DNA from 4 places in the Anaerozeibacter quisquiliarum genome. Region 3 is predicted to be linked to each of the others. Evidence: predicted binding sites of a transcription regulator. Region 3 holds the regulator's gene; each other region holds the start of a gene.

Region 1 (5,516 bases), on a different contig from region 3:
GAGGATCGCCGAAATTGATCGGAAGATCCAGTTTCATCAGAAGGCGATTGAACAGCTCGAAGCGAAGAAGGCCAAGACTGGAACCAGACGCCGCCAGAGCAAGTTAACTTATGCTAAGGTCTTTGCTGAACTGAAGGCATCCGGCAAGACACCAGAAGAAATCGCTGAATTGCTCAGCAGGTGATTTTCAACCCGCTTCGGCGGGTTTTCTCTTCAACTGCACTGATCCTGGAGAAGCGTAAATAAAAACCCCAGTCGCTTGAAGCAACCGAGGGCTTTGGAGAACTCACAAATTATGCAGCGCGAGACAGGGGCATAATCAACCGTATCGGCACACCCATTTCCCGGGCGTACTCACAGGTCATCGCCGTGCCGCCCGGCTGCCCGTCGTAGGCGGCTAAGAGCAAATCGGCATTAGCAACCATGTATCGATTTCTCCGGAACATGCATGATTTGGTGTACTCGTGCCCGGTGGCGGTTACGATGTCCGCCGCCGCAAACAGCCGATCATGCCGCATCCGGTACTCGTCATTCCAACGAGCCGCCTGTGCGTCAAACGGGCTGACCATCTCCAGGATGATCCAAGGATACTTCTCCTGTAGCTCCAGCACGGCTTCGGCCGCGAACAGGTCCATTCCCAATGCGCCCCCGCTGACGAAATGTGCGTAGCCTTCTCCGATCAGTGTCTCGATCATGTTCTTCAACCGGGCCTTGAACTCGACACAGCGCGGATCGGCCTCGTCATAACCAAAGGGCATCTTGGCGGGGCGATAGCCCGTGAAAGCGCAGCGCTTGAGTGAAGATTTCCGTTTCACAAGATTCGTCACTTTCATCCCTCCCGATCAACCAACTTTGCGTTCCACGAACCATTTACCGATATTCGGACCGCTCAATTCCGTGCTGCGCTCAAAAAAAAGATACTTCTCATGTCCGTCCACCCGGATTGTGAAACGCTCGCCTTGTCCACCGGCGCGCATGGCGGCGGCGGGTTTACACGCCAACACTTGATCGATGTTATATCGCGTACCATCCTCCCAAACAAGGCTGCGCGGAAGCATACGCCCGTCCGCCCCAAAGTCGGCGCTTACCTGAACATACACTTTCGTTGGATTCCGATCCGGCATAGTTATCCCTCTTCCTGCTTGTTCGTCTCCAGTCTGCAGCTTACAACTCGGCTCACCGTGCCTTTTAACTGGCTGGCATCGAGTACTCCGCAGAATGTAACGGAAACGCCGTCCGTGCCAGTTTTTTCGAGGTTGCAGTCAAAGCAAATCACCCCGCCGTCAGCGACTTCCAACTGTACCCTGCTTTGGCGCTCCGCACTGGCGTTAACAAGCTCCAAGCGGCGAAGCGGCGCCAACGTCCGCGACTTCTGATCGCGCAACGTGATCCTCCCTTCAGCCTTCAACTGCTCGATATGGCGACTGACGCTGGAGGGTGACCTCAAACCAACCGCGCTCGCGATCTCACGGTAGGTTGGCGAGAACCCATTGGCATCCACAAAGCCCACGATGTATTCCAGGATGCGTTCCTTTATCTCCTTGTGCTGCACCAGATCACCTCATCTCCACCGATCCATGGGCGTGATTCGTTTTTCTCGACCCAACTTGACTGAATTCCTTTCCCCCTTGCGGTTAATTCATAAAGGGGATAGCAAATAAACCGACCGCCTATACAATTCACATTAGGACGTTAGGCTTCGCCGTGCTTGCTCTTCTTCCGCTTTTCCCTATAGATATCTTCCAGCACTTCCTGCTCAAGGCCGGTGGCATACTGATCTTTTTCCAGGACTCCCAGCACCCTGCCGGTACACCGGACATTGTCGTCTGCCGAGAACTTCATGACCGGGTATGCGGGATTGTGGGAGTGAAGTCCATCTTTCTGATACTCTTTGACGAAGCCCTCGCCAGCTGCCACAAAGATCCCGATTTCGCCAGGCTCAATGCGATCCGCGTGCTCAACCAACAGATCGTCCCCATCATGATAAGTTGGCTCCATACTGTCGCCGGTGACAGAAATGATCTCGTCGGCGCGGCAGACGTTACGGCTCACGCGTGCGAACACATACTCCGCCTTGCTTTCATCGCTCAGATAAAAGCCGGTACCGGCCGAAGCCAGCAAGTCGGAGCGGCGCAGCCGCTCAAAGTCGCGTTCACAGTTCGCCTTGAACGCCGCGTCATTGTTCTCGATCATGGTGTCAATCATGCAATCCACCAAGGTCCTGTCGTACCTGGTCAGAGAACGGTAATTGGTCAGATGGCGTTGTTCGTCGAAAGAAAGCTCCCCAAGCCTGGCTGGCGAGCCAAACAGCGTGGAGATTGAGACCCCCAGGGCTTCGCTCAGTGGAGGGAGCAGGTTCATGTCAGGCCGACCGCGCCCAGCTTCCCAATTGCAGACAGCGTTCTTCTTCACGCCAACCTTCGCCGCAAGCTGCGGCTGACTCAGCCCGCACTTAATGCGCAGCGCCCGAATTCTATCGCCGTACTGCTCCTTGTTAAACTGATACAACTTCTTCGCTTTCGCTTCCGCGAGATGCGTGATGTTCCCCTGCGAGGGCTTAGGAGTTGTCGGTGCCATGATTTAGCCCCCCTACTACACTTTTCTATTCGGCCGCATTATAGCACACCATCGATGTACTGTAAAGCGCCCCAGAAACTCCGGATCAAATTTCACATCGTGTTCGATTCCCAGAAATAGGCGAATGTTAAATTGCGCCGAAAAGAACGCTTGTTCTCTACGGTCGATTTGCTTAGACATCAACCGTGTGCTATACTCCGTTTCACCGTATCCGGCCGGTGGCGAAATGGCACTTGTCCGGGCCGGACGAGAAGGGAGTGGAGAAAGAAATGAGCCAGGTTGTGCTTCATTCAGACCTCAACTGTTTTTACGCAGCAGTCGAGATGATGCTGGACCCATCACTTAAGGGAAAGGCGGTCGCGGTCTGCGGTTCGACGGAAAACCGACACGGGATCGTGCTTGCGAAATCCTACCCCGCGAAGGCGAAGGGCGTCAAGACAGGGCAGGCGAACTGGGAGGCGCGCCAGGCATGCCCCGGCCTGATCTGCGTCCCACCCCAGTACGATCAGTACCTGAAATACTCGAGGCTGGTGCGCGCGATATATGCTCGGTACGCGGACGACATCGAGCCGTTCGGCATGGACGAGGCGTGGATCTCGGTTCGCGGGTGCGGCAGCGTCCGGAAGGGCGGCCTCGAAGTGGCGGAGGAAATCCGGCAGACCGTGAAGGACGAGCTCGGGCTGTCAGTCTCCATCGGTGTGTCTTTCAGCAAAATCTTTGCCAAATTGGGGAGCGATATGAAGAAGCCGGATGCGATCACCGTGCTGCATGAGGACAACTGGCGGGAGAAAGTCTGGCCGTTGCCGGTGTCGGAACTGCTCTACGTCGGGCCGGCCACCACTAAAAAGTTGGCGCAGACGAACGTCCGAACCATCGGGGAACTGGCCCATATGGGTCCCGAAAACCTGCGCGCCAGATTTGGCAAGAACGGCGTCATGCTGTGGGCGTTCGCCAACGGGCTGGACAACGCCAAGGTCAGCCCATCCGATTACGAAGCGCCGATCAAGTCCGTGGGACACGGCACCACCTGCGTGGTTGACCTTGACAACGAGTACGCCGTCTGGCTTGTGCTGTACGAACTGGCACAGGACGTTGGGCACCGGCTGCGGGAGAGCGAGCTGGCGGCGCGGGGCGTACAGCTGACGGTCAAGGACAAGGACTTCGGCTGGCAACAGTTTCAACTGCCGCTGAGCTTCCCTACGCAGAGCCCGCTCGAGATGGCGCAGGCCGCGTTCGCGCTGTTCCGGGCTCGATACAACTGGTTGAAGCCGGTGCGGGCGCTTACCGTGCGCGGAATCAACCTGGTGCCGGAGAAGCGCCCCGTGCAACTGGACATGTTCGACGACGTGGTAAAGCGCGAAAGGCGCAAGGCGCTGGACGACACTATTGATGAGATCCGGCGCCGGTTCGGCTACCGGGCGATCTGCCCCGCGTCCCTCCTGGGTGATCTCAGGATGGCGCAGGACAAGTGCGAGACCGTCACGATGCCGGGCCTCATGTATATGTAATCAGGAAAAGGAAGGTATGCCCAATGCGCGATCCGAACATGCTGGCAATAGCCTGCTCCTCCTGCAGAAAGCGGGCTTTCGACACGACCGCACTCCCCGAACCACCGGTAACGATCAAGATGAAATGCCCGCAGTGCGGAATCTTGGTTTCCATCCCTCTCGTCTCGGATTCCGTTCTGTATAAGCCGCCTCACGCCTCTGAAAGAGGCAAGATTCTCAGGCTGGCGCCCGCGGGGCATGAACAGCGGCGATGGTCGCGAAAGAGCGGCCACGATTGATTGGCAACATACCGAGCAACGGCTCCGTACAGCAGGTGAAATAGTCCTGGCCGCCCATGAGCGGCAGCGCATTGCCTGATAAGCAGGCCAATGGAGATTCTGTAGCGAGTGACCAAATAGCCGGATGATTGCGGGATGGGTGTTTTGCACCCGTTCCCCTTCATCCGGCTATTTTTTGTCGGCTAAGTCCGGCGAGCGGTTCCTTTCGCTGTAGGAGCCTTACAACCTTACGGCGCGGCATTCCATCAGGGACCATCTCTGCACCTTGTACAGCCTGATCCTGCCGGGTCGCTCCCGGTCAGAAGTTCCCGATCAAGCTGGAAGACCCGCACCGCGCTTGGGAAGGCGCAGGTGCAGCCTATGAGGGAGACTCCTTCATTTTCGGGCTGCCCGTATTTGGTGCACCTTGAAATGGGCGGATTTGCTCCCTCAGCGCAAGAAAGCGTAGAGGGAGCTTCATTTTTGCCTTCTCTCGCTTTCGGAACACAAACCGACGACGAGAGGAGACAAATCATGAAAACCAGGAAAACACCTCTGGACAAGCGTTTGACCTATTCCTATATGGACGCCGATGGCGGCGTTGTGGCCCTCTACCCCGGCAAGGACGGCGTGACCGAGGCCGACATCAAGCGGCTGCATGCTCTTGATGACGCTGAGGTGTACCAAAACCTCAAAGCCGCCCATCGGTATATCTCTCCTGACGAGAAGGCCGTAATGACGGCGTGGCGTAAAACACACCCTGGGGAACCCGAACCGTCCTCGTGGCAGCTTTGGAATGCTCCGCTCTCATCTGTGTACGGCGGCGAAGATGACGCCGAGGATAAGAACCAGCTTGCCCTTCGCGCGTGGGAACTCACGCGGAAGGAGGATGTCTCCCCTCGCGCCGAGAGCGTCCGGGACTTCATCGCCACCCTTCCCGAATATCAGCAGAATCTGTACCGCTTATACTTCATTGAGGGTAAACAGCAATCTGAAATCGCTGACGAGCTCGGCAAGGGTCGTCCCGCCATTAGTCGCGCGCTAGGTCGTCTGTTCGAGTCCATCAAAGAAAACTGCAGATAAACCTCCGGGGCGTGTAAACAACGCCCCACTTTTCTTTGACTGGGACACGAGAGGGAAAGCCCTCCAGAAAGGCAGGTGGTCAATATGACCC
Region 2 (5,516 bases), on a different contig from region 3:
CGCGCCCGGCCCGATGTCCACGATGTAGTCGGCCTCGCGCATCGTCTCCTCGTCGTGCTCCACCACGATCAGCGTGTTGCCCAGGTCGCGCAGGTGCTTGAGCGTGGCGAGCAGCTTCTGGTTGTCGCGCTGGTGCAGCCCGATCGAAGGCTCGTCCAGGATGTACAACACCCCCACCAGCATCGAGCCGATTTGCGTGGCCAGCCGGATGCGCTGCGCCTCGCCGCCCGACAGCGTGCCCGCCGCGCGCGACAGCGTCAGGTAGTCGAGCCCCACGTCCATCAGGAACCCCAGCCGGTCGTTGAGCTCCTTCATGATCTGGCGGGCGATCAACCTGTCCTTATCGGACAGTTCCAGCTTTTTAAAGAAGCGCTGGCATTCGCGCACCGACAGCGCGCTGAGTGAAGCGATCGACAGATCGCCCACGGTGACCGCGAGCGACTCGCGCTTGAGCCTTTGCCCCTTGCAGTCCGGGCAGGGGATGGAGGCCATGTAGGCCTCGAGCTCCTCCTTGATGCCGTCCGACTGCGTCTCGCGATAGCGGCGCTCGAGGTTGTTGACGATGCCCTCGAACGGCGCGCTGAACGAGCCGGAACCGTGCTGGCGCTCGTAATGGATATGGAGTTTTTCCTGGCCCGTGCCGTACAGCACGGCGTTCACGGCCCGCTCGGGCAGGTCCGCTACCCTTGCGTCCAGCGAGAAGTGGTAGTGCTCGGAAAGCGCCATCAGGTACATGCGCGCCATCGAACCGCCCTCCTCGGCCGAGTTCCAGCCGCTGACCCGGATCGCGCCCTCGCTGAGCGACAGCGACCGGTCGGGGATCACCAGGTCGGGGTCCACCTTGAGCAGCGTACCCAGGCCCGTGCAGGTGGGGCAGGCGCCGTAGGGGCTGTTGAACGAGAACATGCGCGGCGCGAGTTCCTCAATCGAGATGCCGCAGTCGATGCAGGCGTAGTTCTGGGAGAACAGGTGGTCCTCCCCGTCCGCGACGCTCACCACCGCCAGCCCGCCCGCCAGCCGGAACGCGGTTTCGAGCGAGTCGGTCAGCCGGCGCGCCATCTGTTCGCGCACCACCAGCCGGTCGACCACCACCTCGATCGTGTGCTTCTTATTTTTATCGAGTACGGGCGGTTCGCTGAGTTCGTACAGCGCCCCGTCCACGCGCACGCGCACATAGCCCTGCTTTGCCATGTCCTCGAACAGCTTGACATGCTCGCCCTTGCGCGCGCGCACCACGGGCGCCAGGATTTGGATGCGCGTGCCCTCGCTGAGCGAGGCCACCTGGTCGACCACCTGATCGACCGTCTGCTGGCGGATCTCCTGCCCGCACTCGGGGCAATGCGGAACGCCCACGCGCGCGTACAGCAGGCGCAGGTAGTCGTGGATTTCGGTCACCGTGCCCACCGTGGAGCGCGGGTTGCGCGAGGTGGTCTTCTGGTCGATCGAGATCGCGGGCGACAGCCCCTCGATCACGTCCACGTCCGGTTTTTCCATCTGTCCGAGGAACAGCCGCGCGTAGGACGACAGCGATTCCACATACCGCCGCTGTCCCTCGGCATAGATCGTGTCGAACGCCAGCGACGACTTGCCCGAGCCCGACAGCCCGGTCAGCACGACCAGCTTGTCGCGCGGCAGTGTGAGGTCGATATTCTTCAAATTGTGTTCGCGTGCGCCGCGAATCACGATGCTGTTCGTCATGGGGCAAACCGGCCTCCTGATCTATTGTAGTGATGCACCTTATCATACCCCAAACATTTTTTATTGTAAACAGCATGCGGACATATGTTCGGAGATTTAGCGTGGCGTTCGGGCAAATTTGCGCGCCCGTCAAACGCCGCACAGCCACCCGGCATTGGGGGAAATTGGCCGGGGTAATCGCCTTATTGCGCACGGGGGTGAAGGATCATGGGCGGAACCGTCGGGTGCGGCGCCGGACGTTCAGGCGGTGCTGGCCGGTGCGGATTGCCCGGCGTTGTTCGGCCCGCTGCCCGCGGTGCTGTCGCCGCGCGAAGCCGTCAAGGAGGATCCCTTTCATGCCCGCGTATGCCACATTCCGCAGGCAGGGCGAGGTATGTTGGTACTAAACTTTCGGTCTGCTCCCACTAAATTTAACGCGTTCCGGGGCCCCGACCGATTGACAGATACGCACGGTTTGTGGTTTAATATAAACCGTTTCGGGGTTTAGTATAGCTGTACTTCGGGGAGGGGTCGTGTGATGGAGCTGGGCGCGAAGATCAAGCGGCTTCGGCTGAAGCTGGGGCTGACACAGGAGGAGCTGGCCGACCGCTGCGAGCTGACCAAGGGGTTCATCTCGCAACTCGAGCGCGACCAGGCATCGCCCTCGATTGCGACGCTGATGGACATTCTGGAGACGCTGGGGACCGACCTTTCGCAATTCTTCTCCAGCACACGCGCGCGCAAGATCGTGTTCACCGAGGGCGACACCTCGGTCAAGGAGGACGGCGAGGGGCTCAAGGGCTCGATCCGCTATCTGGTGCCCAGCGCTCAAACCGGACGGATGGAGCCGATCCTCGTCGAAATGGCGCCGGGCGGCGAGACCGAGGAGCAGGACCCGCACGAGGGCGAGGAATTCGGCTACGTGCTCAGCGGCCAGGTGACCGTAGTGGTGGGCGAGACGCGCGCGCGCGCGCGCAAGAACGAGAGCTTCTGCTACGAGCCCAGCGCGCCGCACAAGCTGGTCAACACCGGCAAGGCGTCGTGCAAGGTCATCTGGGTGTCGTCACCGCCAACTTTCTAAATGTACGGAGGAAGTGCCATGGTCGAGGAAACGCGGCTGATCGAGCTCAAGGGTATCTCGAAGGCGTACGACGGCGAGACCCACGCGCTGAGCAATATCAACCTTTATATCCGCAAGCGCGAGTTTGTTACGCTGCTCGGCCCGTCGGGCTGCGGCAAGACCACGATGCTGCGCATCATCGCGGGGTTCGAATACCCGTCGGAGGGCCAGCTGCTGTTCGGCGGCGTGGACATCGCGGGCGTGCCGCCCTACAAGCGGCGGGTCAACACGGTGTTCCAGAAGTACGCGCTGTTCACCCACCTGGACGTGTTCGACAACATCGCGTTCGGGCTCAAGCTCAAGAAGCGGCCAAAGGACGAGATCCGCTCGCGCGTTTCGCGCATGCTGAAGCTCGTCAAGATGGAGGGCTACGAGAAACGCTCCGTGGATCAGCTGTCGGGCGGCCAGCAGCAGCGCATCGCGATCGCGCGGGCGTTGGTCAACGAACCGGAGGTGCTGCTGCTCGACGAGCCGCTGGGCGCGCTCGACCTGAAGCTGCGCAAGCAGATGCAGATCGAGCTCAAGGCCATGCAGCAGCAGCTGGGCATTACGTTTATCTACGTCACCCACGACCAGGAGGAAGCGCTCACGATGTCGGACACCATCGTGGTGATGAAGGACGGGCGCATCCAGCAGGTGGGCGACAGCAAGCGCATCTACGACGAGCCCAAGAACGCCTTCGTGGCCGACTTCATCGGCGAGAGCAACATCGTGCCGGGCACGATGATCGAGGACGAGCTGGTCGAGTTCGCGGGGCAACGGTTCCGCTGCGTGGACAAGGGATTTGGGCAGATGCAGCCGGTGGACGTGGTCGTGCGCCCGGAGGACATGATGATCGTGGGCGAGGATCAGGGGCAGCTTAAGGGCGTGGTCAAGTCCACGCTGTTCAAGGGCGTGCACTACGAGATGATCGTTACGGCCGGCGGGTTCACCTGGAAGGTGCACTCCACCGCCATGCACCCCGAGGGCAGCGCGATCGCCTTGTCGGTCGTGCCGTTCAACATCCACATCATGCGCAAGAGCGTGGTCTACGCAAACGGGGAGGCGATATAAGTGAAGCGCAGCATATTTGCCGCACCGTACGCTACGTGGATGGCCCTGTTCACGATCGCGCCGCTGCTGTTCGTGGTCTACTTCGCGTTCACCGATAAGGCCGGAGCGGCGACGCTCGCCAACATAGGCAAGTTCTGGGACCCGGTGTACCTGAACGTGCTGTGGCGCAGCCTGTATCTGGCGCTGTACTGCACGGCGATCTGCCTGCTCGTGGGCTACCCCGCGGCCTACTTCCTGGCCAGCCGCGACTTCAGCCGCCACCGCCTGCTGTTCGTGCTGATCCTCTTGCCCATGTGGATGAACTTCCTCCTGCGCACCTACGCGATGATGTCGCTGCTCGAGGACTCGGGCATCATCAACAGCCTGCTCAAGCGGATGGGCCTTGCGCCCGTGACGCTGATCGGCACCGAGGGCGCGGTGCTGCTGGGCATGGTGTACAATTTCGTGCCGTTCATGATCCTGCCGATCCACACCGCGCTTCGGAAGATGGATGCCCGGGTGATCGAGGCGGCCGAGGACCTGGGGGCCAACCCGTTTGACGTGTTCAGGCGCGTAGTGCTGCCGCTGTCGCTGCCCGGCGTGGTCTCGGGCATCACCATGGTGTTCATGCCGGCGGTCACCACGTTCGCCATTTCGCGGCTGCTGGGCAGCGGCAATTTCTGGCTGTTCGGCGACGTGATCGAGCGGCAGTTCCTCGAGGCCAACGACTGGAACTTCGGCTCGATGCTGTCGCTTGTGATGATGGCGCTGATCCTGGTGTCCACCTCGTTTCTGAACCGCGTCGATCCCCAGAAGGAAGGGAGCGGAGCCTACTGATGCGCAAGTTCTTCAAGGGCGCGTACCTCTCGCTGCTGCTCGCGTTTCTGTACGCGCCGATCGCGGTGATGATCCTCCTGTCATTCAATGCCAGCAAGTCGCGCGCCAAGTGGGGCGGGTTTTCGTTTCGGTGGTACCAGAAGCTGTTCGAGCGCCCCGACATCATGGAGGCGCTGTGGCTGACGCTGCAGGTGGCGCTGATCGCGACCGCCGTGGCCACGGTGCTGGGCACGCTGGCGGCGATCGGCATCGACGCCATGAGGAAGCGCCCGGCCTCGCTGATGCTCAACCTGTCGAGGCTGCCGATGACCACGCCCGACATCGTGACCGGCGTGTCGCTGATGCTGATGTTCGTGTTCGTCCGGATGCCGATGGGCTACGGTACGATGCTGATGGCGCACATCGCGTTCGACGTGCCCTACGTGCTGTTCTCGGTGCTGCCGAAGCTCAAGCAGTTGGGCGTCGACATGTACGAGGCGGCGCTGGATCTCGGCTGCACGCCGATCCAGGGGGTAACGCGCGTGATCGTGCCCCAGATCATGCCGGGGGTGGTGACCGGGGCGCTGATGGCCTTCACGATGTCGCTCGACGACTTTGTCATCAGCTATTTCACCGCCGGTTCCACCGCCAAGAACCTGTCGATCGTGATCTACTCGGCGGCAAAGCGCGGCATCGAGCCCTCGATCTACGCGCTGTCCGCGCTGATGTTCGTGTCGGTTCTGGCCCTGCTGCTGATCGTCAACAAGCGCTCGTCGCTTGAAAACGTGGCTGGCTAACAAAAAACCAAAGGAGGGTACTTTCATGAAAAAACTATCGCTGTTCATCGCGCTGGTGTTATGCTTCACGTCGC
Region 3 (5,516 bases):
TATTTATTATAGCGATGCGCGAAGCGCGAGCCCCAAAAAAACCCAGCAGGCGATGCGCGAAGCGCGAGCCCCAAAAACCCCAAGGCAATGCGCGAAGCGCGAGCCCCAAAAACCCCAAGGCAATGCGCGAAGCGCGAGCCCCAAAAACCCCAAGGCAATGCGCGAAGCGCGAGCCCCAAAAACCCCAAGGCAATGCGCGAAGCGCGAGCCCCCGCGACCTTGTCGTCACCCCAAACGGGCGCCCAGCTTTTGCGAAAGCGGAGCGAAGCGAAGCGGTAGATTGAGGGGATTTGCGCGCCTTCCAGGCGCGAATCCCCTCAATCTATTCGCAAAAGCTGTCTTTTGCGAATAGATTCGGGTGCGAGGAAGGGCCTCACTTCCTACTCCCCCGTACCCTCGCCCTCGATGATCTCATCGATTTCGACGGCCAGGTAATCGGCGTCGCTCTTGATGCAGCGCATGCAGTTATCGCAAACCTTATCCGGGTCCAAGTCGCAGCGGCTGCATTCGCCGCATTCATTGCACACCATGGTTTCATCCAGTACGCACAAGCGTCGCATTCAAAAATCCTCCCGATTCAGGCAAAGGCACGGGCCGGCGTGGGCGGCGCTTTGCGATACGCCCCAGACGGCCCCTGCATTAGTATACCGCCCGGCTCGTGCGATGTCAATTCCCCCTGCGTGTAAAGGGCCAAACGCCGGGCCGGTGCCGCGCGGGGCCTCTCCCCTGTGCGCCTTTGCGTGTTAATTGATGGTGAATTATCGCCATTCACGCCAAACAGGACAAACGGACGTTTGCCAAACGTCCTTGTTTGTGCTATACTGGCTGCATATACGGGGAGGTTGATGCATATGCGTACGCGCGGGCGCGGCTTGGAAAATCAGGGCAAGATCCTGGAATTCATCAAGCAGGAGATCGAACAGCGGGGCTATCCCCCGTCGGTGCGCGAAATCGGCAAGGCGGTGGGGCTGAAGTCGACCGCCACGGTGCACGGGCATCTCAACGAGCTCGAGCGGCAGGGCTATATCCGGCGCGACGCCACCAAGCCGCGCGCGATGGAGGTGCTCGACAATCCGCGCGGGCGCGCGGTGCCGCTCTTGGGCAAGGTGACGGCGGGGCTGCCCATCCTGGCGCAGGAGAACATCGAGGACTACCTGGTGCTGCCGCAGCACATGAGCGCGCGCGGCGACGACCTGTTCGCGCTGCGCGTCGAAGGCGAGAGCATGATCGACGCCGGTATCCTGAGCGGCGACATCGTGGTGGTGCGCAAGCAGCCCGATGCCGAGAACGGCGACATCGTGGTGGCCATGATCGAGGACGAGGCCACGGTCAAGCGCATCTATTTTGAGAAAAAGCGCGTTCGGCTGCAGCCCGAGAACCGCCACATGGAGCCGATCTATGCCGAAGAAGTGACGGTGCTCGGGCGCGTGGCGGCGTTGTTCAGGTTATTTTAGCGCTTCCACCGCGCTCTCGATCGCGGTGTAGCCGTGGGCATACGTTAAACCGCCTTGCAGGTAGCCGATGTAGGGCGTGCGGATCGGCGCATCGGCGCTGAGCTCGATCGACGCGCCGGCCACGAAGGTGCCGGCGGCCATGATGACCTCGTCCTCGTAACCGGGCATGGCCCAGGGCTCGGGTATGGCCTCGCTGTCGACCGGCGAGGCTTTTTGAATCGACCGCACGAACGCGATCAGCCTGTCGGGCTCGCCAAACTTGATGGCCTCGATGATGTCGCCGCGCGGCGCGTCGTAGGCCGGGTGTACCTCGTAACCGAGCTTTGCGAACACCCGCGCGGCCAGCACGGCCGTCTTGACCGCCTGCATCGTCACGTGCGGGGCCAAGAACAGCCCCTGGTAGAACGGCAGGTAGCCACCGACGTAGGAGCCCACCTCCGCGCCGATGCCCGGGCTGGTCAGGCGGTAACCCACGAGCTCGACGGCCTCCTTGCGGCCCGCGATGTACCCGCCGGTCGGGGCCAGCCCTCCCCCGGGGTTCTTGATCAGCGAGCCCGCGATCAGGTCGGCGGCGGGCTCGCTTGTTTGTGTGAACTCGCCGTAGCAATTGTCCACCATGACCCATGCGTTCGGGCGCGCCGCGCGGATCGCTCGCGCGGCCTCGTCGATCTCGGCGACCGACAGCGAGCGCCGCCAGTCGTAGCCGCGCGAGCGCTGGATCAGCACCAGCCGCGCGGCATCGTCCATCTGCGCGAGCACCGCGGGCACGTCGATGCGGCCGTCCTCAAGCTCTACCTGGCGGTACTCTATGCCATATTCGAGCAGCGAGCCCTGGCCGGGCGTGCCCTCGGTGCCGATCACCTGGCGCATCGTGTCGTAGGGCGCGCCGGTGGCCGACACCAGCACATCGCCCGGTCGCAGCACCCCCTGCAGGCACAGCGCCAGCGCGTGGGTGCCCGAGGCGATTTGGGGGCGCACCAGCGCCGCCTCACAGCCCATCACGTCGGCAAATATCTCGCACAGCGCCTCGCGCCCGATGTCGTCGTAACCGTAGCCGGTCGTGGGCGCGAAGTGGCGCGCCGACACGCGCCGGCGCTGGAGGGCGGCGAGCACCTTGCGCGTGTTCTGCCGCTCCACCTCGAACAGCTTTTCAAAGACCGGTTCGCAGTCCCGTGCGCAGCGCGCGACGAAGTCGCGCGTCGCCGGGCTGATTTCACCCAACTGAATGCCCATTCACTTGAAGCCTTTCCTTTATTTCCCGGGCAATATCCTGGGCTGAGCGTTCCTCAGCCGGCACCCATTGTACGCGCGGGTCGGCGTAAAACCAGGTCAGCTGGCGTTTGGCGTAGCGGCGCGTGCCTTGCTGGATCAGGCCGACCGCCTCGTCCAGCGTGATGAAACCCTCGCGCGCCCGGATCAGCTCCTTGTAGCCGATCGCCTGCATCGCGGTGGCCGTCATGGGCACGCCGGCCGCAATCAGCGCGTCCACCTCGGCGGGCAGCCCGAGGTGCATCATTTCCATGACGCGCCGGTCGATGCGCTCGTACAGCGTAGCGCGCGGCCAGTCAGGCGCGAACAGCAGCCCCCGGTAGTCGCCCTCGCGTTCGCGGTCAAGCGCCGCGCGCTCGCCCGCCGTGCGCCCGGTCAGTTGATGCGCCTCGATCGCCCGGATCACCCGCCGCACGTCGTTTTCGTGCAGCCGCGCGGCGCGGTCGGGATCGATTGCGCGCAGCCGGTCGTGCAGGATGCGCCGACCACCCGGGCCGTCCGCCACCGCCTGCAGCGCCTGCCGAAGCGCTTCGTCGCCCGGCTCGGCAAAGCCGAGCGGCCTGGTGAGCGCGTTGACGTACAGCCCGGTGCCGCCGCACAGCACCGGTATCCGTCCGCGCGCGCGAATGTCCTCGATCACCGGAATCGCGCGCGCACGGTATGCCGCCGCCGAGAACGACTCCGATGGGTCCAGGATATTCAATAAATGATGCGCAACACCGCCCATTTCAGCCTCGGTCGGCGTCGCGGTGCCCACGTCCATGCCGCGGTACAACTGCATCGAGTCGCAGGACACCACCTCGCCCCCGATGAGCCTGCACAGCTCGACCGCGACGGCGCTCTTGCCCGACGCGGTCGGGCCGCAGATGACGATCAGATTACTGCTGACGTTTGAACATCCTCTCCAGTTCGTTTTGCGTAAGCACGCGCAGCACCGGCCGGCCGTGCGGGCAGGTCGCGGGCGAGCGCGTGTCCTCCATCGCTTGAAGCAGCGCCTCGATCTCGTCTGTACTCAGCCGGTCGCCGCCCTTGACCGCGTGCTTGCAGGCCATCTGAATCAGCTCGCCCTTGCGCCGGTCGCGCGCGGCGTATTTGAGCTGGTCGAGCCGCGATACCATCTCGAGGAAGAAGGCGGGCACGTCGGCCTTGCCCAAGATGAACGGCACCGCGCGCACCGCCAGCGCGCGCTCGCCGAACGGCTCCGCCTCGAACCCGGCCTCGGCAAGCAAATCTATGTTTTCCTGCACCAGCGCGATCTCGCGCGGCGAGGCCGGCACCACCGCCGGGGTCAGCAGCGGCTGAGACGCGCCCGGCCCGTCGAGGCGCGGGGCGTATTGCTCGTACAGGATGCGCTCGTGCGCCGCGTGCTGGTCGATCAGGATCAGGCTGCCCTTCGCCTCCACCAGCAGGTAGGTGTCGAGCGCCACGCCGATCACCCGGTACCGGGGCGCGCCGGTCTCTTCGGGCGGGGGCACCGCGGAGAGCTGCTCCGCCTGTTGGGCAACCGGCTCCGGGCGCGACGGTACCTGAGACACGGTCATCGGCCAGGCGCGCGCCGCCTCGTTCAGCCGCAAATCGCGCGGGGCGAGCGGCGGGGCCTCAGCCGGCGCGGGGGCGGGCGGAGAATATCCGCCCCGGCCCTCGGGGTTGCGCGACGCTCCAAACGTCTCGACTTCGGTCTGTCTGGCGTAGGCTCGAACCTGCTTGGCATCGACTTCGGTCTGTTCGCCGGGCACCTCGACGCGCTCGATCTTTAGCGTCGACGGCTGGATCAGCGGCTCCGCGCGGCGGGTGGCGGCCTCGACGTCGAGCAGGCGCTCGCCCTCGAACGCGCGGCGCAGCATCTGATCGACGGCTGCGCGCACGCCCGCCTCGTCGCGGAAGCGCACCTCGAGCTTGTTGGGGTGGACGTTGACGTCGACCGCGTGGGGCGGCAACTGAAGGCTTAACATGGCCATCGGGTGCATGCCGATCGTCACGCGCCCGGCGCACGCGGCCCCAAGCGCCTGCGAGAGCAGCGGACACTTGACCACGCGCGCGTTGATGAAGAAGTACTGGGCGGAGCGGGTGGGGCGCGCGCAGTCGCCCACGCCGACCAGCCCCGATATGCGCAGCGCCCCCTCCATCTGATCGACGTCGGTCAGCGCGGCCGCCACTTCCTTGCCGTATACCGCCAGCGCCGCGTGGCGCAGGTTGCCGTCGCCGAACGAATGCAGCGTGGTCTTGCCGTTTGCGATCAGCCGCACCGCCACGCCGGGATTGGCCAGCGCCAGCGCCGCCACCGCCTCGGAAACCGCGGCCGCTTCGTAAGCCGGCTTCTTGAGAAACGCGCGGCGCGCGGGCACATTGTAGAACAGATCTTCCACCGTGACCGTGGTGCCCTCGGGGCAGCCGGCCTCGTCGAGCGACACAAAACGCCCGCCCTCGACTCGGAGCTTCGCGCCGCTGGCGGCGGCGCGGCGGCGCGTCACGCAGCCGACCTTGGCGACCGCCGCGATCGACGGCAGCGCCTCGCCGCGAAAGCCCAGCGTGCGCACGTCCATCAAATCGGAAGCGTCCATAAGCTTGCTGGTGGCGTGGTTTTCAAACGCCAGCCGCACCTCCTCGGGCGCGATCCCATGTCCGTTGTCGGTCACGCGCAGGTACTCGATGCCGCCGCCGCGCAGCTCGACCGTGATCGAGGTCGCCCCGGCGTCGAGCGCGTTCTCCATCAGCTCCTTGCAGGCGCTGCCGGGCCGCTCCACCACCTCGCCCGCCGCGATCCGCCCGACCGTGGCGGCGTCCAATATCCGA
Region 4 (5,516 bases), on a different contig from region 3:
TTTCGGCGGTCGCCGTGACCACAGCCTCGCCCGGCGCGACGCCGCGCACCCAACCGTCCCCGACCACCGTCACCACCGCTTCGTCGCCGCTCTTCCACTCGATCGCGCCCGGATTGAGCCCGATCGGGCGCGTGACGAGCGTCAGTTGCATCCATTCCTCCGGCAGCAGCGCCGCCGTACCCGGCAGCGCGATCGAGCTCAGCTTCTCCCGGACGGCGACGGCCATCGCGCCCATGACGCCGCTGCCGTCAAGCGCGATTGCCTGCACGACGGCCTCGCCCGCGCTCACACCTGTCACCACGCCCCAATCGTTGACTCGCAGCACGGAAGGGTCGCTGCTCTCAAAGCGCACGCCGCGGTTGCCCGCGTCCGCCGGCGACACCGTGGCGACGACCCACATCGATCCGCCCACGCCGACCTCCGCGTCCTCGGCGTCCAGCACAATCGCGGTGACCGGCGCTGTCACCACCACGTCGCACACGTCCCAGACGTCCGGATCCGCCGCCGAGCGCGCGACCACCTCGGCGACGCCCACCGACACCCCGCGCACCTGCCCCCGCTCGTCCACGGCCGCGACGGCCGGATCGCGGCTTTCAAAGCGCACCAGCCGGTCGGTGGTGTCCGCGGGCAGCAGCTCGGCCGTCAACGGCCGCTGCCGGCCCAGGAACACCCCGCACGTTTCGGGCAGCCGGACTTCCTCCACCGGAACGCGCACCATGATCCGCGCGCGGCCCTCGCGCCCGCTGCCGTCCTGCGCCCGGGCGATCAACGCGACTTCGCCGCCGCCCACGCCCACAAGCCGCACGCCCTCGTCCGTCCGCTCAATCGTCGCGACCGAGGGGTCGCCGCTCTCCCAGCGCAGCTCGCCCGACGCCTCCGAAGGCAGCACATCGGCCGTGAATTCGATCTGCTCGCCGCGCAGGATGCTTTCCACGCCCCTCATGTCGATCAGGATCTCCTCGACCGGCGTGGCCACTTCCACCTCGCACAGCGCCTGGGCCCCGCCGCCGTCAGCCGCGGTCGCCGCGACCACCGCCCGCCCCGCCTTGTCCCCCGCCTTGAGGAAGCGGTTGCCGCCCTCGTCTTCCACGATCTCGACGATCGATTCATCGCCGCTCGTCCATACGAGCGCGGGATCGGTCGCATTTTCAGGCGTCAGCCGCGCCTCGATGGGCCAGCGCGCATTGTAGCACAGCGCCTTTTGGGCAAGCGACAGCTCGATCCGCTCGACCAATACGGGCCTTACCTCGACCTCGAGCGCGCCGGCCGCCCCGCCTCCGTCGCGCGCGACCGCGCGCACGGTCACCTTGCCGGGCTTGACGCCGGTCACCAAGCCCGCGCCGTCGACCGTCGCCAGCGTCTCGTCGTCAACCGACCAGTTAAGCGCGCGGTCGGCGGCATCCGTCGGCAACACTTCGGAGAGAATTTGCAGCGTCTCCCCCACCCGCACATGGGCTTCGCCCAGGGTTGACAGCGCAACGGATTCGACCAGGATCGGATCGGGGGCAGGCCCTTCAGCGCGCGCCGCAGGCGTAACGAAGGCCAACAGCAACGCCATCAAAACGCCCATCCACTTTCCGCCCACGCGACCGCCCCCGTTCCTGCCATATATTTGAAATTATATCCCCTCGGCATCGGAAGCGTCAATAACGAATCAATAACAAATCTTTGAAGCTCACATTCGTCGTCCGGTTGGTATCATACCGCGTGAAACGGGATCATCTCGTCTCGCTCCTTAAGCGGGTCGGCGCTCAGCCGCCGGTCCCACAGCTCCACACCCCGGCGCACCGCGCGGTGGCCGTGGCGCGCCTTGAGCGCGTCGAGCGCGTCCTCCAGCCGCATTGCGCGCGCGCGGCGCTCGCTCTCGCCCAGAAAGTCCAGTTGCAGCGCGCCCCGCGCGGGGGTCAGCCGCGAACACGTCAAGCCCATGCTCCGCAGCGGCAGCGGCGACGCGCCGGCCTCGAACAGCCGCATGGCCGCCGCGGCCACCTCGCCGGTCAGGCAGCTCTCGGGCAAAAGCGGCATCTGGCGGGAACGCCAGCTGAGGTCGGGCGCGCGCAGCGCGATGCTCACGCAGCCCGCGGCCAGGTGTTGTTCCCGCATCCGCGCGCACACCGCCTCGGCCAGTTGGTACAGCACGCAGCGCGCCTGCTCCGGCGTCTCCACATCTTTGGGCAGCGTCACGCTGTGGCCGACACTGCGCGGCGGTATGTGCGCGCCGTCCTCGGCGACCTCTCCTGCGTCCAGCCCCAGCGCAAACGCCTTGAGCATGGCCCCGTGCTTGCCGAGCTTTAAGGTCAGCGCCGCCTCGTCGGAGCGCGCCAGGTCGCCGATCGTGCGGATGTTCAATTGCGTAAGCTGCGCAAGCGTACTGCCGCCCACGTACAGCAGCGCCTCCGCCGGCAGCGGCCAGGCCTTCGCTTGAAAGTCGTCGCGCTTAAGCACGGTGGTGCCGTCGGGCTTCTTCATGTCGGAGGCGAGCTTCGCCATCACCTTGCCAAACGACACGCCCACCGACACCGTGATGCCCAGCTCCGCGCGCGAGCGAAGCCGGATCATGTCGGCCAGTCGCTCGCCCGCCGCCACCGTGACCCCCGGCGCGCTGATGTCCAGCCACGCCTCGTCCAGCCCGTAGGGCTCTACCCGGTCGGTGTATTGGGCGTAAATGTCACGCAGCAGCCGCGAATAGCGCATGTACTGATCGAAGTGGGGCGGCAGCGCCACCAGGCCCGGGCACTTGCGCCGCGCCTGCCAGATCGGCTCGCCGGTCGCCACCCCCATGGCCCGCGCTGGCTGGTTCTTGGCCAGCACGATGCCGTGGCGCGCCTCCGAGTCGCCGCACACGGCGACGGGTTGCGTTTTGAGTTCCGGGCGGCCCAGCAGTTCCACCGAGGCGTAGAAGCTGTTCGCGTCCGCGTGCAGGATGACGCGTTCCATAGGACAATCCCCCTAGGCAAACATATGTTCTCATCGCTATTTTAGAACATTCGTTTGTGTTTGTCAAGGGGTGGAGCGAAAAAAGCGGCAGGGGGAATTCCCCCTGCCGCTTACCTCTAGCCTCTACCCCGCCTTGCGCTGATCTTCCCTGAAGGACGGCACCAGCGCGCGCAGCGCGTCGCGCACCGCTTCCTCGCCCTCGTCCATCGCGGCATCCAGCGCGTTCAGCTGCTTCAAAAACAGCGCCTCGTCCATCTCCATCGCGCTCAGTACCATAATCTTATCGTGGCAGGTCGTGTGCAGCGTCTCCGCTTCCTCGCTCATCGCCAGTTCCTCGTACAGCTTCTCACCCGGCCTGAGCCCGCAAAACTCGATCTTGATCTCCTCGTCCGGCGTGAACCCCGCGAGCTGAATCAGGTTGCGCGCCAGATCCACGATCCTGACCGGCGTGCCCATGTCCAGCACGAAGATGCTGCCCGTCTCTCCGATGCCGCCCGCCTGCAGCACCAGCTGCGCCGCCTCGGGAATCGTCATGAAGAACCGCGTGATCTCCGGATGCGTCACCCGCACCGGCCCCCCCATCTCGATCTGCTTCTTGAACAGCGGGATCACGCTGCCGTTCGAGCCCAGCACGTTGCCGAACCTGACCGCCATGAACCGCGTCTGCGAATGGCGCGCCATGTGCTGGATGATCCGCTCGGTCACGCGCTTGGTCGCGCCCATCACATTGGTCGGGTTGACCGCCTTGTCGGTCGAGATTTGCACCATGCGCCTTACCCCGTGCCGCGCCGCGCACTCGGCCACGTTCCACGTGCCGAAGATGTTGTTCTTGACCGCCTCCGACGGGCTATCCTCCATCAGCGGCACGTGCTTGTGCGCCGCCGCGTGGAACACCACGTCCGGCTTATGCTCGCCCATCACCTCGTCGAGCCGCGCCTTATCGCGCACCGAGCCGATCAAAACCGTCAGCTTGAGCTTATCCCCGAAGCGGCTGCGCAGCTCCTGCTCCAGCTCATAGGCGTTGTTTTCATAAATATCGAACACGATCAGGTGCGATGGCGCGAACGCCGCGATCTGACGGCACAGCTCCGAGCCGATCGAGCCGCCGCCGCCGGTCACCAGCACCGACTTGCCGGTCAGGTACGCCTCGATCGAGGCCATGTCCAGCTTGACCTCCTCGCGGCACAAGAGGTCCGCGATGTTCACGTCGCGCATGGCGCTGACCCTTTGCGGCCCGCCCGTCACGTCCTGCATCGCCGTCACCATGCGCAGCTTGCAGCCGGTCGACGCGCACACCTGCATGATGCGGCGCATCTGCGCGCCGGACGCCGATGGGATCGCGATCACGATGTCGCTGCACTGGTATTTTTTGACGTATTCCGGGATGCGCTCGGTAGAAGGCGCGATCGGCACGCCGCTGAGCAGCGTCCTGGCCTTGGCCGGGTCGTCGTCTACGACCACCACCGGCATGCCCTCGCGGTAGCCACGCGCGGCCATCTCCCGGATCACCGTCGCGCCGCCCCATCCCGCGCCCACCACCAGCACGCGCCGGCGCTGCTCGGGGCTGATTGCGCGCCGCTTGACGCCCAGCTGGTTTATCAGCCGGATGCTGAACCGCTGCCCTGCGATCAGCAGGAACATGATTAGCCACGCCACGCCGTAGACCACCTTGCCGTGCAGGAAGCTGTTGGCCTGTATGCGCACGCTGTTGCCGACCAACCCCAGCATGTACTGGAAGAACGACAGCCGCGTGCCCGTGCGCTCGAGCGCCGTGGCCACCACCGCGAACGCGTAGGTGGCCATAATGCCCAGTATGGTGCCCAGCAACAGCCGCAGCACCTCGCCGATGCTGGCGTAGCGCCACAGGCATCTGTACACGCGCGTCACGCAGAAGGCGGCGATGCAGAAAAGCGTCAACACCGGCCAGATGTTGACGTAGCGCTGCAGCACCGAACCGGGCACCGCCTTCTCGTAGCGCAGATACAGCGCCGCCAGGAACGATACGTTGACGATCACCACGTCGATCATGATCTGCAGCGCCATCTTGCTCGCGTGCCGCCAGCGCGCCGCCTGCTTGGTGTTTGGCATATCGTCTCCCCTTGCGCGATCGGGCGCAGTCTATGAATGGTGTCATTATACCATTCAGGGCGTCAAAGCGCAACATGGCATAATCGGGACGGGCCGCGGGTAGGATTAGACATAAGCAAACAAGCCGGGGAGGGGATCATGATGCCGAAGAGGCTGCTGGCGTTTTTATGCTTGGCCTTGCTGCTTACCAGCACCCCCGCATACGCCGCGCTCGAGGCCGAACCGCCGATCGCGCTCGAGTGCGAGAGCGCGCTGCTGCTCGAGCCCGATAGCGGACAGGTCGTCTTTGAAAAGAATGCCGACGAGCGCGTGAGCGTCGCCAGCGTCACCAAGGTCATGCCGATCCTGCTCGCCTGCGAGGCGATCGAGCAAGGCCGCGCGACACTTTCAGATATGGTGAGCATATCGCCGCGCGCGGCCGGCATGGGCGGGTCGCAGGTGCTGCTCGAGGCCGGCGAGCAGCAGAGCGTATCCGCGCTGCTCAAGAGCAT

The links. Region 3 encodes LexA, which represses DNA repair genes until DNA is damaged. Its sites were predicted from a motif close to CNAACANNTGTTNG; they were not measured.
Region 1: ACH6CV_RS10115 (DNA polymerase Y family protein) is a predicted target of LexA. The motif match lies at 2,721-2,734, and genes of this name have one in related genera.
Region 2: uvrA (excinuclease ABC subunit UvrA) is a predicted target of LexA. The motif match lies at 1,776-1,789, and genes of this name have one in related genera.
Region 4: ACH6CV_RS08915 (Y-family DNA polymerase) is a predicted target of LexA. The motif match lies at 2,955-2,968, and genes of this name have one in related genera.

The regions. Positions count from the first base shown of each region.
Region 1 is NZ_JBISDI010000020.1:11,203-16,718, forward strand. It holds gene ACH6CV_RS10090 (hypothetical protein) at 1-184, shown strand, start outside; gene ACH6CV_RS10095 (SLOG family protein) at 294-833, opposite strand; gene ACH6CV_RS10100 (hypothetical protein) at 843-1,124, opposite strand; gene ACH6CV_RS10105 (LexA family protein) at 1,127-1,552, opposite strand; gene ACH6CV_RS10110 (XRE family transcriptional regulator) at 1,693-2,577, opposite strand; gene ACH6CV_RS10115 (DNA polymerase Y family protein) at 2,847-4,085, shown strand; gene ACH6CV_RS10120 (hypothetical protein) at 4,072-4,239, opposite strand; gene ACH6CV_RS10125 (sigma factor-like helix-turn-helix DNA-binding protein) at 4,877-5,425, shown strand; gene ACH6CV_RS10130 (hypothetical protein) at 5,510-5,516, shown strand, end outside.
Region 2 is NZ_JBISDI010000044.1:24,325-29,840, forward strand. It holds gene uvrA (excinuclease ABC subunit UvrA) at 1-1,698, opposite strand, end outside; gene ACH6CV_RS15705 (cupin domain-containing protein) at 2,216-2,758, shown strand; gene ACH6CV_RS15710 (ABC transporter ATP-binding protein) at 2,777-3,850, shown strand; gene ACH6CV_RS15715 (ABC transporter permease) at 3,851-4,666, shown strand; gene ACH6CV_RS15720 (ABC transporter permease) at 4,666-5,442, shown strand; gene ACH6CV_RS15725 (ABC transporter substrate-binding protein) at 5,468-5,516, shown strand, end outside.
Region 3 is NZ_JBISDI010000015.1:21,357-26,872, forward strand. It holds gene ACH6CV_RS08410 (hypothetical protein) at 381-560, opposite strand; gene lexA (transcriptional repressor LexA) at 852-1,454, shown strand; gene ACH6CV_RS08420 (methionine gamma-lyase family protein) at 1,446-2,687, opposite strand; gene miaA (tRNA (adenosine(37)-N6)-dimethylallyltransferase MiaA) at 2,668-3,600, opposite strand; gene mutL (DNA mismatch repair endonuclease MutL) at 3,602-5,516, opposite strand, start outside.
Region 4 is NZ_JBISDI010000016.1:54,397-59,912, reverse strand. It holds gene ACH6CV_RS08920 (Ig-like domain-containing protein) at 1-1,585, opposite strand, end outside; gene ACH6CV_RS08915 (Y-family DNA polymerase) at 1,699-2,937, opposite strand; gene ACH6CV_RS08910 (polysaccharide biosynthesis protein) at 3,061-5,025, opposite strand; gene ACH6CV_RS08905 (D-alanyl-D-alanine carboxypeptidase family protein) at 5,164-5,516, shown strand, end outside.